Aromatoleum petrolei: one gene and its partner. Each later gene encodes a partner of the first gene's protein in a complex. Links are inferred from orthologs where the notes say so. Each region holds a gene or a part of one and is shown on either strand. Other genes may lie near its edges. The genes, in order: accD and accC.

Region 1 (10,201 bases):
GTCGACGCGATCCTCGATCAGCCTCACGACCCCTTCAACATCTTTGTCCGCGAGCATTCCCAAGACCGCCCACGTCTCGGGGAAAAAGCCCATGTTCGACAGGTTTTCCGACAGTACGCCCGCAGCCTGCGGATTGTGCGCAACGTCAAGCACGACCGAAGGTTTTCCCGGCAGCACCTGGAAGCGCCCTGGCAGTTCCACGAGCATCAGCCCCTGGCGCACCGCCTGCATGGACACGGGAATCCGCTGCCTCAGGGTTTCCAGCGCCATCAGTACGGCCGACGCATTCAGAAGCTGGTTGGCGCCGCGCAGCGCAGGATAGGCAAGACCTCCCCGACGCACACCACCCTTACTCCACCACGCCCACTGCGTGCGGTCACCGCTGTGTCCGAAATCTTGGCCAACGAGCTTCAGTTCGGCACCGATCGCGCGTGCATGATCGACCAGCGTGGCCGGGGCCATCGGATCGGCACAAATCGCCGGACGTCCGGCGCGGAAAATTCCTGCCTTCTCCAAGCCGATCTTCTCCCGCGTGTCGCCCAGCCAGTCCATGTGGTCCATCGCGATCCCCGTCACGATGGCACAATCGGGGTCGATCGCATTGACCGCATCAAGGCGCCCCCCCAGGCCGACCTCGAGGATGACTACATCGAGCGGCTCGCGGCAGAATACCCACCAGGCGGCGAGCGTACCCTGTTCGAAATACGTCAACGAGGTGTGTCCGCGCGCCTCCTCGACGGCACGAAAGGCATCCACCAGGATCCGGTCCTCAACCTCGCGCCCATCGATGCGCACGCGCTCGTTGTAACGCAGCAGATGAGGCGAGGTGTAGCAGCCAACACGATATCCGGCAGCGAGCAGGATCGCCTCGAGCATCGCGCAAGTCGAACCCTTGCCGTTGGTACCGCCAACGGTGATCACCACAGCGTCGCTGCGCACGCCGAGCGCGTCGCGCACACGGGAGACGCGCTCCAGGCCAAGCTGAATCTGGGTGGCATGGCGGCTTTCGAGCAACTCGAGGCAGCCGCTCAGGGAGTCGGGAAATTGCATGAAGGGAGACGGCAGTCAGACGCCGATTGCTGGCTGGCGGGTCAACAGGGTCAGAAGTTCGGCGACCTTCGAGCGCATCTCGCGCCGATCGACGATCATGTCGATCGCACCTTTTTCGAGTAGGAATTCCGAACGCTGGAAGCCTTCCGGCAGGGTTTCCCGCACGGTCTGCTCGATGACACGCGGGCCGGCAAAACCGATCAGCGCGCCGGGTTCGGCGATCACCACGTCCCCCATGAAGGCGAAGCTCGCCGACACACCGCCCATCGTGGGGTCGGTGAGAATCGTGAGAAATGGCAGCTTGCGCTCGGCAAGTTGCGTGATCGCGGCCGTCGTCTTTGCCATCTGCATGAGCGAAAAGAGACCTTCCTGCATGCGCGCACCGCCGGTGGCGGTAATGCAGATGAAGGGCAGTCGCTGCTCGAGGGCCGCCTTCGCACCACGCACAAAACGCTCACCGACCACGGAGCCCATCGATCCTCCGAGAAACTCGAATTCGAAGCAGGCCACCACGACCGGCACCGTCAGGATGGCCCCCTGCATCACGACCATAGCATCGGCCTCACCGGTATCGTCATTGGCGGCCGACAAGCGCTCGGTGTAGCGCCGCGAATCCTTGAACTTTAGCGAATCGACCGGCACGACCTCATTGCCGATCTCGAAGCGCCCTTCCGCATCGAGCAGCATATCGAGCCGGGCGCGCGCACGCAGGCGCTGATGGTGGCCGCACTTCGGACACACGCTCTGGTTGCTTTCGAGATCTGATCGATAAAGCACAGCCTCACAGGCCGAACACTTACTCCAAAGACCCTCCGGAATTGATTTGCGCGCAGCGCTCTCGGCGCGCTTGATCTTGGGCGGCAGCAGCTTCTGAAGCCAACTCATCGCGGAGCTCCTTGGATCTGGTCGAGCGCGGCACGCACGCCCGCAACGAAGTTCTTTACCCGGGCTACCGCCTGATCGAGCGGACTGTTTTCGATTTCCTCGATGATGCGACTGCCGATCACGACCGCGTCAGCCACTTCGCCGATGCGACGAGCCGATTCGGCATCGCGGATTCCGAAACCGACGCCAACCGGCATGCCGACGCCTTCCCGGATCTGCGGCATGCGTGCGGCGACATCATTGAAATCGAGCGCCCCCGACCCAGTCACACCTTTGAGCGAGACGTAGTAGATGTAGCCGCTGCCGATTGTTGCGACCTCGCGGATGCGCTGTTCGGTGGAAGTCGGCGCGAGAAGGAAGATCGGATCGATGTCGGCCGCCTTGAGCGTGCGTGCAAACACCGCGCACTCCTCCGGTGGGTAGTCGACGACAAGAACACCGTCCACACCGGCAGCAGCGGCTGCGGCGACGAAACGCTCGACGCCCATGGCCTCGATCGGATTCGCATAGCCCATGAGAACGACCGGAGTACTGCCGTTCGTCGCGCGAAACTCGCTTACCAGTGCAAGGACCTTGCGCAGGCTCATTCCATTGATGAGTGCACGCTCGGACGCGCGCTGGATCGTCGGACCGTCGGCCATCGGATCGGAAAACGGAACACCCAGTTCGATGATATCCGCTCCGCCTTCGACGAGCGCATGCATCAGCGGCACGGTGAGTTCAGGAGCGGGGTCGCCCGCGGTGATGAAGGGGATCAGAGCCCGCCGCCCGGAGGCCTGCAGGCTCTGAAAAACTGACTGGATTCTGGACATAAGCGGTATCGGGATGCGCGGGCCGAAGACCCGCGAAGTCAGAACTGGATGCCGGACTTTTCGGCGACGGTGTGCATATCCTTGTCGCCGCGACCGGAAAGGTTGACCAGCAGGATCTTGTCGCGCGGCAGGGTCGGCGCAAGTTTCATGGCATAGGCAATGGCGTGGGACGACTCGAGCGCGGGGATAATGCCTTCGAGGTGGCACAGATCGTGGAACGCGGCCAACGCCTCCTCGTCGGTGACACCGACGTACTCCGCCCGATCGCTGTCCTTGAGCCAGGCATGCTCCGGCCCGACTCCGGGATAGTCGAGCCCCGCCGAGATCGAGTGCGTCTCGATGATCTGGCCGTCCTCGCTCTGCAGCAGGTAGGTACGGTTCCCGTGCAGCACGCCGGGGGTCCCGCCGGTAAGACTGGCCGAGTGACGCCCGGAGTCCAGCCCCTCGCCGTAGGCCTCGACGCCGATCAGCCTGACTCCGGGAACACCGATATAGGGGTAGAAGATACCCATCGCATTCGAGCCGCCGCCGACGCAGGCGACCACATAATCGGGCTGACGTCCGGTCATTTCGGGCATCTGTACGAGACATTCCGTACCAATAACCGCCTGGAAGTCGCGCACCATCATCGGATAGGGATGCGGACCGGCAACCGTGCCAATGATGTAGAAGGTATTGTGGATGTTCGTGACCCAGTCGCGCATTGCTTCGTTGAGCGCGTCTTTCAAAGTTCTGGAGCCTGACTCGACCGGAACAACCTTCGCTCCCAGGAGCTTCATGCGGTACACGTTGGCCGCCTGGCGCTTCACATCCTCGGCACCCATGTAAACAACGCAGTCCATGCCGTAGCGTGCGGCCACGGTCGCAGTAGCGACCCCGTGCTGACCAGCACCGGTTTCGGCGATCACACGCGGCTTTCCCATGTAGCGCGCAACAAGTGCTTGCCCGATGCAGTTGTTCACCTTGTGCGCGCCGGTGTGGTTCAGATCCTCTCGTTTGAAATAGATCTGCGCACCGCCGAGTGAATCGGACATGCGTTTTGCATGGTAGATCGGGCTCGGCCGACCGACGTAGTGCTTGAGCTCGTATTCGAACTCGGCCATGAAGGCCGGGTTGTTCCGGCATGCCTCGTAGGCCGCATTGAGTTCGTCCAGCGCCGGAATCAGCGTCTCGGCAACGAAGACACCACCGTAAGGCCCGAAATGGCCGCGCGCATCAGGAAACCGGTATGGCTTGTCAGCCGTCTGCATTGCGTACTCCAGCAACGAACGCGGCAATCCGTGCCGCATCCTTGATACCCTTTCCCGACTCCACACCGCTGGACACATCGACAGCCCACGGCCTTATGCGGCGGACTGCCTCGGCTACGTTGCCGGGGTCCAGTCCACCGGAAAGGATCAGCGGCCGCCCGAGGCGCTCGGGAATCAGGGACCAATCGAAAACCTTGCCGCCACCACCGTAGCCGTCGACAAACGCGTCGAGCAGCAATCCGGCAGCAGACGGGTGGGAAGCGGAGAATTCTACCAGATCGACCCCGGGGCGCACTCGCGCAGCCTTGATCCAGGGACGGCCGAACGCCGCACATTGAGCTTCGCTCTCATCACCGTGAAACTGCAGGAGCTGCAAGGGCACCTGAGCAAGCGCCTGGAGCACGTAAGCAGCATCGGCGTTGACGAAAAGTCCCACTGTCGTGACGAAAGGCGGCACCAGCGCCGCCAGCTCCGCCGCGCGCTCGAATGCGACGAAACGCGGGCTGGGGGGATAGAACACCAGTCCGATCGCATCCGCGCCAGCCTCGACGGCGGCATGCACATCTTCGGCGCGGGTCAGGCCGCAGATCTTGATTCGGGTTCTGGACACTCAGACGAAGGGGATACGCGGGAGAGCGATGATACGCCCTTCATCCGGCAACGGCCAGTGCGAAGGGTATTCGACGCCGGCGAGATACAGTCCGTCGGGGGTAAAGGTCATCGCGGCCCGGCTCCGGTCGCACGACTGCAATACGTCCGCCATCCATTCCGGGGGGAAATGGCCCTTGCCGACATACAGGAGCGAGCCGACAAGGTTGCGCACCATGTGGTGCAAGAAAGCATTCGCCCAGAAATCGAAGACGATGTAGTCCCCGTCGCGCTTGACCTGTGCTTCGTGCATGAGCTTGATCGGCGACTTCGCTTGGCATCCGGCCGCACGGAAGGCCGAAAAGTCGTGCCAACCGATGAGGGAACGAGCCGCCTCGACCATCGCGGATTCATCAAGCAGGGGGTGAAACCACCCCACACGCCCCGCCAGGAGCGCCGGGCGCACGGGCGAGTTGTAGAGGATGTATCGATACCGGCGCGAAACGGCGCAGAAGCGCGCGTGAAAATCCTCGCCGACCTCCACCGCCCAACGCACCGACACGGGCCCCTTCAGCCGCGCATTCGTGCCCCGTACCCAACTGTACGGTTCCCGTGCGGCCGGCGTGTCGAAGTGCACCACCTGCGCAGTCGCATGAACACCGGCATCGGTCCGCCCGGCACAGTGGAGCCGCACCGGATGGCCGGCCATCCCTGAAAGGGCCGCCTCGAGATGATCCTGCACAGTCCGCCCGTGCGACTGGCTCTGCCAGCCCTGAAACGAGTCCCCAGCATATTCGACACCAAGCGCTATTCTCATCGTGCGACTCCGAACCACAGCACTGCCACGACGAGGATCGCGAGCAGGAGTGTCCATTCCCGCCGCGTCAATCGTTCACGTGCCAACACGATTTTCTCGGTACCGTCATCATCGGAACCATCGTTGGTCAGCCACTCGCGCCACTCGGAGGGCCGCCCCGACTCGACAAAGTGCAGAACGAGCATGAGGCGCACTGCAAGGCGCTGGGTGGGGAGCCCTATCCGTCCGAATGGGCTCAACAGCGCGTTCAGTCCGCTAACCAGACGCGAGACAGGAAGCCCCTCCATCAGCACGGCCACGCACAGCACGACCCCAATCAATCGCCCCACGTGTTCGGCAGCCAATATCACCCCTTCGCGGCTCGGACTGAGCTCAGGAATTCCGGGAAAAAGTGCCTCACCTGGCGTGAATCCGGCAAACAGAACGAGAATGGCAAGGATCAGGAAGCGCACGCGTCGCAGCAGCTTGAGGCTGCGCAACGGGGCAAGCCACCAGCCAGCAAGCGCACACAACAGGAGCGCCGCCCCCAAAACCTGCGGTGGCAACAGCTGCAGGACGACGACAGACGCCATCCACAATGCGATCAGAAATCCGGAATGCATAAAAATGAACAGGCCGCCTTACGGCGGCCCCACAAAATTCGCGGCGACGCGAATTCGGCCTTCAGCCGAGTCGCTGAGCCAGAAGCGCAGCTGCCTCCCGCTGTTCAGCCGAACCCTCGCGCAACACCTCCTCGATAAGCTCCCGCGCCCCTTCGGTGTCACCCATTTCCTCATAGGCGCGGGCAAGCTCAAGCTTCGTGTTGACCTCTTCGATAACGTCCGCACCGGGAGCGAGACCGCCAGCCGACGCTGCAGCGTCGCTGCCATCATCGGCCGTTCCGTCCGAGGAAGCCAGGGAGGCTGCCTCAAGATTCAGGTCAATACCCGTAAGATCGAGCGCAGGAGGAATCGCCGACGGCTGGTTCACTCCGCCATCAAGGTTGAAGTCGAAATCCAGCAAACTGCTGTCGAAAGAGGTTTTTTCCAGATCTTCCGCTACAGCGGGGCCGCTCATTGCAGGCGCGCCATCCGGGGAGATCATGGTCTGATCGAGGCTAACCTCGCCACCTGCCGGCGGCGCCGCGACATCCAGTTCCGGAGCCAGATCGAATTCGAGTGCCTGGTCCGCTGCGGCGAAATCCATCCCCTGACCGATCACAGTGGCGAGCATCGGGTCGGGGTCGGCTGCGGCCACCCCCTTCTCGGACGCCTGCTCGACAATTCCGCCGACATCGAGATCGAAGGAGGGCGCATCCTCGACTGCGTGCGGCGCTTCAATGGACGGAGCAGCCTCGAGCTGCGGCATCGGCGTTTCTACTGCCGCGTCAGCGCTTCCAAGATCCAGTCCGGCATCGAGATCGAAGTCGAGTGCCCCCGCATCCACCTCCGGCAAGGCTTCGATGCCTGCATCGCCCGGGATCTCGGTCAGCACGGGCCCATGCGCTGCCGGCGTTTGTGCTGCGAACGATGCTGCAGGACCTGCTGCTGAATCGGCAACCCCTACAGCCGCGCTCGCAAGACCGCCCACGCCCAATGCGCCGGTGACGAGCCCGGTGGTCGGAGTCCCTCCCCCGGCCGAAGCACGATACAGCGGATTATCGGGATCGAGGCGGCGCCCCATCTCGGCAGCCTTGTCCCAATCTCCCCCATCTCCCCCGGTCCGCGAGTAGAGATCCGTCGCAGTATTTTCGAACGCCTTGAGGTTCTTGCGTTGGGCGTAAATCTCCAGCAGCTTGACGTAGATCGCCATCCTCGACCCGTCGGATTTCAGTGCGTCGAGAAGGATCTCTTCGGCTTGCGCGTCGCGCCCGTAGGCCATGTATACGTCTGCTTCGGCGACAGGATCGACGCCCTCGTCAGTGTCGATCGCCGACAGTCCGGACTGGCTGAAATCGGTATGCAGTACGCTGCTCTCGCCCGTATTGACGCTCTGCCCGCCGGTTGCCCCGAATACCGAATTTGTCGGCAGAGGGAATTCGCTCGCTACGGATTCGCCTCCATGCTCCGTATCCTGCTTGCGACGCTGACGCGCCTTGATGCCGGCGTAGGCCAGGAGGAGCGCGAGAATCCCCCCGCCTCCGGCAAGTACCGCAGGATCGCCAAGCAGCCCCTGGACGAAGCCCGGCTCCTCGACCGGCTCAGGTGCGAGAGCCTGCGCCGGGACGGGTGCCGGCTTGGGAGTCGCCACCGGAGCGGGCGCTTCCTCCTTGGCCGGCGCAGCCTGCTGCGGCTCGACGGCCGGCGGCTGTTGCGGCGGCTCAGCGGGCGCGGAGGCCGGGGCCGACGGCGCCGCGCTGGCCTGCTGCTGCAACTGCGCCATGCTCTCGCTGCGCAGGCTCAGCAACTCCTGCATCTGTTTGACACTGGCCTCCAGGGCGGCGACTCGCTGGTTCGCCTCCTGCAGCGCCTTGTCGCGCGCAACGAGTTCTTCCTCAAGCGCCTGAAGGCGGGCGAGACGGGCGTCGTCGGCGCCTTTCGCGGCACCTTGCTCAGATGGTGCGCCGGAAACCTTGACCTGATCGCCCGCAGCCGGCCGCGCCGGCTCATCCACCTTCGGCACGATCGTACCTGCGTCGCTGCGCGACGGAGCCGATTCCGGCGCCGCCGGCCGTGCGGCGACTGCTCCGGCGAGCTTCCTGCGATAGGCGGAAAAATCGGCGGACTGCGCCTGGACTTCACGACGCGCCTGGACGGGATCGATCTCGCGAACGCGTGCATCGGACGGAACCGTCACGATCGAGCCGGTGCGCAGACGATTGATGTTGTTTCCTTCGAACGCATCGGGGTTTTCGCGAAACAGGGCTATCAGCATCTGATCGAGGCTGGCGCCCTCGGGTCGGTTCGCCTCGGCGATCCGGTGCAGCGTGTCGCCCTTCTTGATCTCATGGCGCCCGCCACCGGCCGCCTGGGCAGCCGCCGGCGCCAGGCTCGTCGCAGGCACCTTGCGTTGCGACGACGCGGCAGGAACCCCAAGCGCTTCAGCAACCGGAGCCGCCCCGCGCCCTGCGGCTGGTACCGCAGGCCCCGCAGGCACGGGGTCAAGCAGGAAGGTGTATTCGCGCATCAGCCGACCCGAGGCCCAAGTCAGCTCGATCAGGAGGTCGACAAAGGGGTCGTTGAATGGCCTGTCGCTGGTGATCTTGACAACCGAGCGACTGCCTCTGCGCTCGACTGCGAAGCGAAGCCCGGAAATTGCAGCGGTATATTGAAGGCTTGCTTGACGGAAGGCTTCTGGGGGAGCAACGCGCGCCGAAAGCGATTGCAGTTCCTCATTGCTCGCATTCAGCTCGACCTCTGCCTTGAGCGGCTGTCCGATACCGCTGAAAACATGGATCGAACCGAGTCCTGCGGCATTGCTGCCAAGGGGGAGCATGGCGATCGCCGTCGCGATCAGGGAGGCCTTGATCGATGTTTTCATCATTGTCTTATCATCCGCACCCTAGTCTGGGTACCAAACTGCGTGGAATATGGACGTCGCGGACGCAGCCGGGCATCCGTCATGCCCCGGCAATCTAACATTTTGTTTAAGTCTTGGCAGCAATTCTTTAATTGCGAAGACTATTTTCCACGGCGCGAAAACCGCCATTCTGCCTTGAGGACTAAGGCATAGGACAACGGAAACGGCGTGACGACCGCCGTTTCCTCATGTCATGACAATCAACGATCGAGAACGATGCGCAGCATGCGACGCAGGGGTTCGGCGGCCCCCCACAGCAGCTGGTCGCCGACGGTGAAGGCACCGAGGTATTCCGGCCCCATCGCCATCTTGTGCAGACGCCCGACAGGAACGGCAAGGGTGCCAGTGACGGCCGCCGGGGTCAGTTCGCGCTCGGAGATCTCGCGCATGTTCGGCACGACCTTCACCCAGTCATTTGCCTTTGCGATGATGTCGCTGACCTCATCGAGCGGCACGTCCTTGCGCAGCTTGATCGTGAGCCCCTGCGAGTGGCAGCGCATCGCGCCAATGCGCACGCACAGGCCATCGATGGGGATGCTGCCCGGGCTGCGGAACGCGGGGCGGCCCAGGATCTTGTTGCACTCGGCGCCACCCTTCCATTCTTCCTTCGACTGTCCGTTATCGACGGGCACGTCGATCCACGGGATCAGGCTGCCGGCGAGTGCGGCGCCGCGGAAGTTTTTCACCGGAAAATCGGCCGAGCGCATGGTCGCAGCGACTTTGCGGTCGATGTCGAGGATCGCCGACGCGGGATCGGCCAACTCCGCCTTCACGGCGTCGTGCAGCGCACCCATCTGGGCGAGCAGCTCGCGCATGTTCTGTGCGCCAGCGCCGGAAGCGGCCTGGTAGGTCATCGCAGAGACCCACTCGACGAGGTCGTGCTTGAAGAGGCCGCCGAGGCCCATCAGCATCAGGGAGACGGTGCAGTTACCGCCGATCCAGTCACGACCGCCCTTGACGAGCGAATCCTTGATCACGTTCATGTTGACCGGATCCAGGATGATCACCGCATTGTCTTCCATGCGCAGCGCGCTCGCGGCGTCGATCCAGTGCCCCTTCCAGCCCGCTGCGCGCAACTGCGGATAGACGGCCTTGGTGTAGTCGCCGCCCTGGCAGGTAATCACGATGTCCATCTGCTTGAGCATGTCGATGTTCGACGCGTCCTGCAGCGGCAGCGCCGCTTCCTTGCCACCGAAGGCAGGCGCCTTGCCACCCGCCGCGGACGTCGAGAAATACACCGGCTCGATGTGGGCGAAGTCGCCCTCCTCGACCATGCGCTGCATCAGCACGGAACCGACCAT
Region 2 (11,233 bases), 2.2 Mb from region 1 along the record:
ATAGCAGCGGCCAGCCCCAGGCGCTGTCGCAATGGCGCGGCAAGGTGCTGGTGGTCAATTTCTGGGCGACATGGTGCCCGCCCTGCCTGCGCGAGATCCCGGACTTCGCTGCCGTCAGCCGGCGCTTCGCCGACGCGCCGGTGCAATTCGTCGGCATCGGCATCGACCAGCCCGACAACGTGCGCCGATTCGCCGAGGAGCACAAGGTCCCCTACCCCCTCCTGATCGCCCCGCTGCAGACGCTGACCATCACGAGCACGCTCGGAAACACGTCCCAGGCGCTTCCATTCACCGCAATCTTCGACCGGCAGGGAGAACTGGATCTCGTGAAGCTCGGCACCTTGAACGCAGCGGAACTTGAGGGCAAAATTCGCGCACTCCTCGCTTCGCGGTGAGCCGCGCGATGCGCTTTCACTGGACAAAGTGCAGCGATCTGCGGCAAACTTGCCGTCATGACGCGCTCAAAACGCAGCAAAGCCACCGAGGCCCCGCCGCCTCCGCAGACCCGCGTTCTGGTTCTGCACGGCCCAAACCTGAACCTCCTCGGCACTCGCGAACCTGATGTCTACGGCCGCACCACGCTGGCCGACATCCATTCCGCGATGGATGCGCGCGCCCGCGCCGCCGGGGTCGTCGTCGAGTCCTTCCAGAGCAATCACGAAGGCCAGCTCATCGACCGCATCCAGGCAGCGGCGGCGGAAGCGGTGGACTACATCATCATCAACCCGGCCGGCTACACGCACACCAGCGTCGCCCTGCGCGATGCGCTGGCCGCGGTGGCGATTCCCTACGTGGAAGTGCACCTGTCGAACATCCACGCGCGGGAACCCTTCCGGCATCACTCCTATTTTTCCGATCGCGCCATCGGCGTGATCTGCGGACTGGGCGCATACGGCTACATGGCCGCACTCGAATTCGCCCTCACGCAACTGCGGAAAAGTTAAACACAAAACCCCTCTGGCGGCCCCGCAGGGCGCCGCATAGTCCGGAGAACAGCATGGATCTGCGCAAGCTGAAGAAACTGATCGACCTCGTCCAGGAATCGGGCATTTCCGAACTGGAGGTCACCGAGGGCGAAGAAAAAGTACGCATCGCCAAGCACATCGCCGCGCCCACGGCACCTGCCTATCTGGCCGCAGCACCGATGGCGGCCCCCGCTGCCGCCCCTGCGACCAACGTGGTCGTCGCGCCTGTCGCCGATGCCCTGCCCGAGGGCAACATCGTCAAGTCGCCGATGGTCGGCACCTTCTACCGCGCAACGGCACCGGGCGCAAAACCGCTGGTCGACATCGGCCAGAGTGTCGCCACGGGCGACCGGCTGTGCATCATCGAGGCGATGAAGCTCATGAACGAGATCGAGTCGGAGTTCACCGGCACGGTCAAGGCGATCCTGGTCGAGAACGGCCAGCCGGTCGAGTACGGCCAGCCGCTGTTCGTCATTGCCTGATCGGCACGCCATGTTCGAAAAAATCCTGATCGCAAACCGGGGGGAGATTGCCCTTCGCGTTCTTCGCGCCTGCCGCGAACTCGGCATCCGCACCGTCGCCGTTCACTCGGTCGCGGACACCGAAGCCAAGTACGTGAAGCTCGCCGACGAATCGGTGTGCATCGGCCCCGCCGCGTCGGCACAGAGCTATCTCAACGTCCCGGCCATCATCTCGGCGGCTGAAGTCACCGACGCCGAGGCGATCCACCCAGGCTACGGCTTCCTCTCGGAGAATGCCGACTTCGCCGAACGCGTGGAGCAATCCGGCTTTGCCTTCATCGGCCCGCGCGCGGAAACGATCCGCCTGATGGGCGACAAAGTCAGCGCCAAGGATGCAATGAAAGCGGCCGGTGTACCCTGCGTGCCCGGCTCCGACGGCGCACTGCCGGAAGAATCGAAGGAAATCGTCAAGATCGCGCGCGCCGTCGGCTACCCCGTAATCATCAAGGCGGCCGGCGGCGGCGGCGGGCGCGGCATGCGCGTGGTGCACACCGAGGCGGCCCTGCTGAACGCGGTCGCAACGACCCGTGCCGAGGCGCAGGCTGCGTTCGGCAATCCCGTCGTTTACATGGAGAAGTTCCTCGAAAATCCGCGCCATGTCGAGATTCAGGTGCTCGCCGACGAACACGGCAATGCCGTGTATCTGGGCGAGCGCGACTGCTCGATGCAGCGCCGCCACCAGAAGGTCATCGAGGAAGCCCCCGCCCCCGGCATCGACCGCAAGGCCATCGCCAAGGTCGGCGAGCGCTGCGCCGAGGCCTGCCGCAAGATCGGCTACCGCGGCGCCGGCACCTTCGAGTTCCTGTTTGAAAACGGCGAGTTCTACTTCATCGAGATGAACACGCGCGTGCAGGTCGAACACCCGGTCACCGAGCTGATCACCGGCATCGACATCGTGCAGGCCCAGATCCGCATCGCGGCCAACGAGAAGCTGTGGTTCGGCCAGAAGGACATCCACTTCCGCGGCCATTCGATCGAGTGCCGGATCAACGCCGAGGATCCGTTCAAGTTCACCCCCTGCCCCGGCAAGATCACCAACTGGCACACACCGGGTGGCCCGGGCATCCGCGTCGACTCGCACGTCTACAACGGCTACACGATCCCGCCGCACTACGACTCGATGATCGGCAAGCTGATCGCCTACGGCGACACGCGCGAGCAGGCGATCCGCCGCATGCGCATCGCGCTGTCGGAAATGGCCGTCGAAGGCATCAAGACGAACGTGCCGCTGCACCAGGAACTGATGCTCGACGCGCGCTTCATCGAAGGCGGCACCAGCATCCACTACCTGGAGCACAAGCTGGCCGATCGCAACGAAGTCAAGAAGAGCTGACTAGCCGGAGCCGCTGCGCATGTGGATTTCCGTGACCCTGCAGGCCGAGGCGAACAAGGCCGATGCTCTGTCCGAGGCGCTGATGGAGGCCGGCGCGCTGTCCATCAGCATCGAGGACGCCGACGCCGGCACCGAGGCGGAAAAACCGCAGTTCGGCGAGCCGGGCCATCACCCGGTGGGCCTGTGGGACCATAGCCGCGTGATCGCGCTGTTCAGCGCCGACGCCGACCTCACGGTCGCCCTGGCACAGGCGGCCGCCGACGCAGGTTTCGACGCGGTACCGCCCTTCACCCTGGAAGAAGTCGCGGAACAGAACTGGGTGCAGCTCACGCAAAGCCAGTTCGACCCGATCCGCATCACCGACCAGATGTGGATTGTACCTTCCTGGCATACCGCGCCCAATCCGGACGCGATAAACATCGAGCTCGACCCCGGCATGGCCTTCGGCACCGGTTCGCACCCGACCACGCGCCTGTGCCTCGAATGGCTGTGCGATGCGGTCGCGCCCGGCGCCAGCGTGCTCGATTACGGCTGCGGCTCGGGCATCCTCGGCATCGCTGCGGCGAAGCTGGGTGCCGCCGACGTGCTGGGCATCGACATCGACGACAAGGCCCTCGAAGCCGCGCGCGACAATGCCGAGCGCAATGCTGTGACGATGCGCCTGCAACATTCGCGCGACACGCTCGACGCGCAGTTCGACGTCGTCGTCGCCAACATCCTGACGAACCCGCTGTGTGTGCTCGCCCCGCTGCTGTCTGCGCGCGTGGCGCCCGGCGGTCGCATCGCGCTGTCAGGCGTGCTCGACACCCAGACCGATCAGGTCATCGCCGCTTACGCCCCCTTCATCGCACTGCGCGTCGGCGCAACTCACGAGGGCTGGGCGCGACTGGAAGGCTCCCGGCCCGCCACCGGGGCCGGCAAGGACTGATGCTCGCCCGCTGCCCGGCCTGCCACACGGTATTCCGGGTGCGGAGCGAGCAGTTGCGCGCACACCACGGGCAGGTGCGCTGCGGCAGCTGCCTGGTGCCGTTCGACGCACTGGACAACCTGATCGAGGAGACCGTCCCTCCTGCGTCGTCCAGGTCGCCCGAACCCGCACCGGACCGCTCCGATCGCTTCTTCGTACTGGAAGACAAGGCGGCAGACACGCTCTCGGACCAGCTCGACTTCGAATTGCCCGACGCGCTCGTCCCGCAGCGTGCGACCCTGCGCGACTCAAACGAGCGGCGACAGGAGCCCGAGGAACACACGCCCGCTCCGACCGAACCTGAAAGGCCGGAGCCCGAACCCGAGGGCCCGATCGACGAAGCCGCCCGCGCGCCCGACCTGCACACCCAGGGCCCGTTCTGGCGCGATACCGAGCTTGGGGAGGAAGCGGAACCTGCGGGGGAAGCGGCTCCCGACAACGGGATGCGCAGTTCCACGTCACCGGACCGGATCGAACCGGGCATCCCGACACCCCTGTGCCCTGAAGAAGATCTCGCCACCGAAGAGCCCCCCCCGCCCGCGCCCACCGACACACGGACGGATTCCGCGGACGAGCTTGCCGACTACGCACCGCCGACGCCCCCTGCCCGCCGCGGCCTCACGGGCCTTGCCATCGGGCTGCTGATCGGCATGCTCGCGGCACAGTTTCTGTATCTATTCCGCGCCGATATCGCGCGAGAATGGCCGTCCGTGCGCCCCGCGCTGGTGAAGGCGTGCCACGCCCTGGGCTGCACCGTTGAACTGCCGCGCATTGCCGGCCTGATCAGCGTCGAATCCTCCGACCTGCAGTCCGAGCCCGGCAAGGCCGCCCGCTTCGTACTGAACGCGACGATCCGCAACCGCGCGCCCCATCCGCTGGCCTGGCCGCACCTCGAACTCACGCTGACCGACGCGCGCGACCGTCCTCTCGTAAGGCGCACACTTGCACCGCAGGAATGGTTCCCGGGCGCCGATCTCGCACAGGGATTCGCCGCCGGACGCGACATTGCCGTCACGCTGCCCTTTGCCGCGGATGGACTGGGCGCGACCGGATACCGGATCTACGCCTTCTACCCCTGACCCTCACGCGACGCCTCCATGACCCAGCCGCACCGCGAGCATCACGAAAGCCCGTTCAAGGGCAAGACCGGGCTCACCCGACTGTTCAACGCCCTGCGCTACTCGCTCGACGGACTGCGTGCGGCCTTCAAGCACGAAGACGCTTTCCGTCAGGAATGCATCCTCGCCGCAGTCCTCATCCCGCTCGCCCTGTTCATGCCCGTCAGCGGTGCGGGCAAGGCCTTGCTCATTGGCAGCGTCCTGTTCCTGATGATCGTGGAGTTGATCAACTCGGCGATCGAAGCGACGGTGGACCGGGTTTCCCTCGAACACCACCTGCTCGCCAAGCGGGCGAAGGACATCGGCAGCGCCGCCGTCCTTCTCGCGCTCGTCAATCTGGCCTGCGTGTGGGGACTGGTCCTGCTCGGCTGATCCCCTGCGGGGGCGCTCAGCGCGTCACGCGCGTCGTCGAGCCGTCGCGCACCACGCGCACCGAGTCGCCGGCACGGAAATCCTCGCCCTTGTCGTCCTGAACGACCGCCATGAGCTGATTGTTCTCCAGCCGGACGGTGACCTCGACGCCCTGGGAGCGCGTCGCGCCTTCCTCGATCGCGGAGCCCGCAAGGCCGCCGGCGACCGCGCCGATCACCGTCGCGATCGCGGCACCACGTCCTTCCCCGATGCCGCTGCCCGCGATGCCGCCGACCGCCGCCCCGCCGAGCGCGCCGATCGGCGTCTTGGTTCCCTCGAGCTTCACGTAGCGAACCGATTCGACAACGCCGTACTGCACCGTCATCGCCCGACGCGCCTCGCCGCGCGAGTAAGTCTCACCACCCAGTCCGGACGCACAACCGCCCAGTCCGAACCCCAACACCGTCACCGCCAATACCGCCACAGCGGCACGCTGCCTCGTACTCCTCACCATATTGCCTCTCCAAACGCCTTTGCATAACGCGCGCCGATCGCCACGCGATCCGGCGCATGATTCTGCCCCCCGCGACTGGCGATCTTGATCGATCCCATCAACGACGCCAAGCGGCCAGTCCGCGTCCAATCGTAACCTTCTGCAATTCCGTACAGCAGACCAGCCCGATAGGCATCGCCACAACCGGTCGGGTCAACCACTTCGTCGGGTGGCACGCAGGGAATCTCGACGCACCGTCCTTCCGCATAGATGCGCGAGCCCTCGGGCCCCAGCGTCACGACCAGCGCCTCGACACTTTCCGCCAACTGCTCCAGGGAACGCCCGGTACGCTCGCACAGCAGACGCGCTTCGTAATCATTGACCGTGCAATAGGTGGCCTGGTTCAAGCACTGGAGCAACTCCTCGCCCGAAAAGAGCGGCATGCCCTGGCCCGGATCGAACACGAAAGGAACGCCCGCATCGGCGAACTGCGCGACATGGTTGAGCATGCCGTCGCGACCGTCCGGCGACACGATGCCGAGCCTCACCCCGTTCGCGTCCTGCACCCGGTTGAGATGCGAGTGGTTCATCGCGCCGGGGTGGAAAGCCGTGATCTGGTTGTCGTCGAGATCGGTGGTGATGAAGGCCTGCGCGGTGAAGCTCTCCGGCACCTGCCTCACGTGATCCTGGCGCAGCCCGAGGCGCTGCAGGCGCTGGCGATACGGCTCGGCGTCATCCCCCACCGTCGCCATGATCAGCGGATCGGCCCCCAGCAGTTTCAGGTTGTAGGCGATGTTGCCGGCGCATCCGCCGAACTCGCGCCGCATGTCGGGCACGAGAAAGGACACATTCAGGATGTGGATCTGTTCAGGAAGGATGTGGCGCTTGAAGCGATCATGAAAAACCATGATCGTGTCGTAAGCCATGGAGCCGCAGACGAGGATGGACATTCGGGAACCCGGGTCGGAAAAATTCCGCCATTATAGGGTGCGGAGCCATCGCCCCTACAGCGCCGCCCGGAGCTTTGCCGCCGCCTCCTCCAGGGCCTCGCGCGCGGGATTCTTCGCCGGCCACGCCAGCCCCATCCCGTCACCCTCCCAGCGCGGCACAACGTGGATGTGGAAGTGGAACACCGTCTGGGCCCCGGCCTTCTCGTTCGCCTGCAGCAAGGTCACGCCCTCGCAGCCGAACACCGACTTCACCGCACGCGCCATGCGGGCCGCGGTACGGAAAGCTGCGCCGGCCAGCTCGTCGTCGAGTTCGTAGATATTCGCGCGATGCGGCTTCACGGCCACCAGCATGTGCCCGGGATTCACCGACTGCAAATCCATGAACACCAGCGTCGACTCGTCCTCGAACACCTTCGAAGCAGGCAGTTCACTTTTCACGATACGGCAGAACACACAGTTTTCCATTGAATCTCCCCAAACGGACGGAATCCGATTTCGTCACCCCATCGTAACGTCCTCGTCATGGCGCCGCAACGCAGCATTTCAACAATGCATGCCACACGCCAGAACAAGGATGAAAGCCATGCTTCAGAAACAGGCGCATACCGCGGAACGCCGCACCCGCAACCTGCACGTCGGGCTCGCCGGCTGCGAAACCGAAATCCTCGAAGCCCAGAAACTGCGCTACCGTGTCTTCGCCGACGAAATGGGCGCCCGCCTGCCGAGCCGCACCCCGGGCGTCGATCGCGACATCTACGACCCCTACTGCGAGCACCTGATCGTGCGCGACGAGTCCGCGGGGCGCATCGTCGGCACCTATCGCATCCTCTCGCCTGCCGCCGCGCGCAAGGTCGGCGGCTACTACTCGGAAAACGAATTCGATCTCACCCGCCTGCACCACCTGCGCAGCCGCATCGTGGAGATCGGCCGCTCCTGCATCGACGCCGACTATCGCAGCGGCGCCGTCATCGCCCTCCTGTGGGGCGGCCTCGCCCGCTACATGCAGGAGAATGGCTACGACTACCTGATCGGCTGCGCCTCCATCAGCATGGCCGACGGCGGACACATCGCTGCGAGCCTGTACAATCGGCTCAAGGAAGAACACGCCTCGCCGCTCGAATACCGCGTGTTCCCGCGCTGTCCGCTGCCGCTCGAACACCTGCGCTCGGACCTGCCGGGCGAAGCGCCGCCGCTGATCAAGGGATACCTGCGCGCCGGCGCGTGGATCTGCGGCGAACCTGCATGGGACCCCGACTTCAACACCGCCGACCTACCCATCCTGATGCCGATGACCAAGGTGGACGGCCGTTACGCCAAACACTTCATGGGACGCAAAGACTGAATCCCACTGCCCCGCCCCCTGCCGCCCGACCGACGACCGGACGCATCGTCCGGTCCTGGCGCTACCTGCGGCTCGCCCTGCACATCGCCCAAGGTTTGCTGACGGTCCTGACGGTCTATCCGCTGACCGAGAAGTCCACACACCGCCAGCTGCGCGGGCGCTGGTCGCAACACCTGCTTGCCATCCTCGGCATCGAACTGCGAACGAGGGGTGTAGCGGTGCAGCCTAGCTGCATGCTCGTCGCCAACCACATCTCGTGGCTCGACATCTTCGTCATCAACGCAATCGCGCCGTCCGCCTTCGTCTCCAAAGCCGAGGTACGCGCCTGGCCGCTCATAGGCTGGCTCGCCGCGAAGAACGAGACCGTGTTCCTGCGACGCGGCAGCCGCGGCCACGCAAAGATCGTCAACGCCGAGATCGGCGCCCTGCTCGACGCAGGACGCAACGTCGCACTGTTTCCCGAAGGCACGACCACCGACGGCAGCCATGTCCTGCACTTCCACGCTGCCCTGCTGCAGCCGGCGATCGAATCGGGCCACGCTATCCAGCCGATGGCGATCTCGTATCACCACCCGGACGGCTCTCCGTCCCGCGCTGCCGCCTACGACGGCGATCTCACTCTGGGACAGTGCATCGCGAACATCATCGCCACGCAAGGACTCGTCGCCGGACTGCACGTGGGAGCGTCGCTCGACAGCCAGGGCGTCCACCGTCGCGAACTCGCGAACGCCGCGCGCGAGGCGATCATGGGGGCCACCGGCATCGCTGAGGGTAAGCCCGAACAAGCGGGGGCTGACGAAGGCTCGGGGCTCGAGCAGCCAGCCACGATCACCTGACGCCCCCGCGCCACAACAATGAGCTGCTGCGATTGCTCGCAGGCTAAGCCTGCACCTGAAACACCGCACCATCCTCGAGCCGCACGGCGGTGAGTTTTCCGCCCCACACGCAGCCCGAATCGAGAGCGATGAGACCGGGCGTGCGGTAAAACCCCAAAGCCGACCAGTGTCCGCAAACGATGGTATGAGTAGTGCTCCGCCGTCCCGGAACCTGAAACCACGGCATCGTCCCGATGGGAGCCTTCATCGGCGGCCCCTTCGCCTGCAGCGCCATACGACCGTCGGCCGTACAGAAACGCATCCGTGTCAGCGCATTCACGATCACCCGATAGCGATCCCAGCCCACGAATTCGTCCGACCAGGTTTCTGGCTCGTTGCCACCCAGGTGCAGCAGCAGATCGTTCGCCGCCGGCCCCGCCAGCACCTCGCCCACTTCGACCGCGAGCTGCAGCGCCCGCGAAATCGTCCAGCCGGGGAGCATGCCCGCATGCACCATTGCGAACTCGCCCTCGACATGCGCCAAGGGGCGGCTCGCCACCCACGCCAGCAGTTCGTCGCGATCGGGTGCCTCCAGCACCTGGAACAAGGTGTCGTCGTCATCGAGCCGCTTGTGGCCCGCACCGACCATCAGCAGGTAAAGATCGTGATTGCCCAGCACGACCGTGGCAGCGTCGCCCAGTTCGCGCAGGAAGCGCAGCGTCTGCACCGACTCCGGTCCACGGTTCACCATATCGCCGACCACCCACAGGCGATCGACAGCAGGGTCGAATGCAATCCGCTCCAGCAGGCGCTGAAGCACCGAGTAACACCCCTGAATGTCACCTACCGCGTAAATCGCCATCGCATACTTGGCGCTTCACCGGTATCACGGAACGGCGGCGCCACAACCCAAATGAGATCCTGGCATTCTATCTTGTAGGGGCGGCTTCGGCCGCGAATCGGCATGCGGTCAAGTGACGGGGCTCTGTTCGCGGCCGAAGTCGCGCCCGCAATTACGCCCGGTCGCCGGCGCGCGCCAATTTGCTCTCGCTCTCTACGATGCGCAAGGAAGGACGCCCTCCCATCGGGACGTACTCCGGAACCCACCGCAACAACCCCCGGCGCACGTCGTCATCGGTCACCGGTCCGGGCTGTGCGAGCCACGCATTGAGCTCGGCCAGGAAGCTCGCCGCAACCGACCTCGACCGCGCGATGCGCAACTTCGGATGTGGCGTTTCGCGTGTCACTTCAGAATCCGCGAGTAATTCCTCATACAACTTCTCGCCAGGCCTAAGGCCCGAGAACTCTATCCGGATGTCGTTTTCCGAGTAACCCGACAACCGGATCATGTTGCGCGCGAGATCGACGATTTTTACCGGCTCGCCCATGTCGAGTACGAACACCTCCCCCCCCTGCCCCATCGCCGCGGCTTGCAGCACGAGTTGGGCCGCCTCGGGGATAGACATGAAGTAGCGGTTGATGTCGGGGTGCGTCACCGTCACCGGACCACCGCGTGCGATCTGCTCCTGGAACTTGGGAATCACGCTCCCGGTACTGCCGAGCACATTGCCGAAGCGCACCATCTCGATCTGAGTTACTCCGCCCCGCGAATGCAGCGCCTCGCATGCCATCTCGGCAAGGCGCTTCGTCGCCCCCATCACATTCGTCGGGTTCACCGCCTTGTCGGTCGAGATCAGCACAAAACGTTCAGCGCCATAACGCTGCGCATGCTCAGCCACCCGCAGGGTTCCAAGTACGTTATTGCGCACTGCCTGCCAAGCATTGCGAACTTCCATTAGCGGTACGTGCTTGTAGGCCGCCGCGTGGAAGACTGCATGTGGGCGCCAGGCTGCAAATAGCTCATCAAGCCGCGCCGTATCCTTAACGTCACCCGCCAAGCAAACGATCTCGACCTCCGGCCGATGCAGCGTGAACCACTGCTCGATCGTGTATAGGGCAAACTCACTCGCTTCGAACAACACCAACCGCGCCGGAGCAAAACGCGCCAACTGTCGGCACAATTCACTCCCGATCGAGCCCCCTGCTCCCGTCACCAGTACCGTCTTGCCGGTGAGCATCGCCTGGACGTGCGCAGCATCGATACGCACGGGTGCGCGCCCAAGCAGATCCTCGATCGCAACCGGCCGCATGGCGTTGATCGCAACCCGCCCACTCATCAGATCCTCGAGGCCCGGAACGGTAAAGACGTGGGCACCAGCACGGACGGCAAGATCCGTCGCACGGCGCAGGACATCGCTGGCTGCCGAGGGCATTGCGAGAATCACATGCTTCGCCCGGTGATCGGCGAGAACATCAGGAAGTTCGTCGACCGACCCAGCCACGGAATGACCACAAAGCTCCAGTCCCCACTTGGAACG

What was found.
Region 2: the proteins of accD (region 1) and accC are in contact, whole or in part, in a solved structure (PDB 8UXZ), measured with the Escherichia coli proteins. The link is inferred for Aromatoleum petrolei from one-to-one orthologs.

What each region holds. Positions count from the first base shown.
Region 1 is NZ_CP059560.1:4,007,852-4,018,052, reverse strand. The notes cover bases 1-2,959. They hold accD (acetyl-CoA carboxylase, carboxyltransferase subunit beta), read right to left. Parts: upstream 1,936-2,959; coding sequence 1,066-1,935; downstream 1-1,065. Other genes in these bases: trpB (tryptophan synthase subunit beta), read right to left, coding at 2,786-2,959; trpA (tryptophan synthase subunit alpha), read right to left, coding at 1,932-2,747; folC (bifunctional tetrahydrofolate synthase/dihydrofolate synthase), read right to left, coding at 1-1,050. Outside these bases: more of trpB, read right to left, coding at 2,960-3,997; ToN1_RS18320 (phosphoribosylanthranilate isomerase), read right to left, coding at 3,984-4,607; tRNA pseudouridine(38-40) synthase TruA, read right to left, coding at 4,608-5,402; ToN1_RS18310 (CbiQ family ECF transporter T component), read right to left, coding at 5,399-6,004; ToN1_RS18305 (motility hub landmark protein FimV), read right to left, coding at 6,066-8,864; asd (aspartate-semialdehyde dehydrogenase), read right to left, coding at 9,101-10,201.
Region 2 is NZ_CP059560.1:1,833,795-1,845,027, forward strand. What follows is about bases 791-3,638. They hold accC (acetyl-CoA carboxylase biotin carboxylase subunit), read left to right. Parts: upstream 791-1,457; coding sequence 1,458-2,819; downstream 2,820-3,638. Other genes in these bases: aroQ (type II 3-dehydroquinate dehydratase), read left to right, coding at 791-944; accB (acetyl-CoA carboxylase biotin carboxyl carrier protein), read left to right, coding at 998-1,447; prmA (50S ribosomal protein L11 methyltransferase), read left to right, coding at 2,839-3,638. In the rest of the region: ToN1_RS08415 (TlpA family protein disulfide reductase), read left to right, coding at 1-395; more of aroQ, read left to right, coding at 453-790; more of prmA, read left to right, coding at 3,639-3,747; ToN1_RS08440 (zinc-ribbon and DUF3426 domain-containing protein), read left to right, coding at 3,747-4,865; ToN1_RS08445 (diacylglycerol kinase), read left to right, coding at 4,884-5,276; ToN1_RS08450 (outer membrane lipoprotein), read right to left, coding at 5,293-5,769; ToN1_RS08455 (carbohydrate kinase family protein), read right to left, coding at 5,763-6,698; ToN1_RS08460 (HIT family protein), read right to left, coding at 6,753-7,163; ToN1_RS08465 (GNAT family N-acetyltransferase), read left to right, coding at 7,282-8,040; ToN1_RS08470 (lysophospholipid acyltransferase family protein), read left to right, coding at 8,136-8,876; ToN1_RS08475 (symmetrical bis(5'-nucleosyl)-tetraphosphatase), read right to left, coding at 8,920-9,717; ToN1_RS08480 (polysaccharide biosynthesis protein), read right to left, coding at 9,869-11,233. UniProt on the Escherichia coli protein: This protein is a component of the acetyl coenzyme A carboxylase complex; first, biotin carboxylase catalyzes the carboxylation of the carrier protein and then the transcarboxylase transfers the carboxyl group to form malonyl-CoA.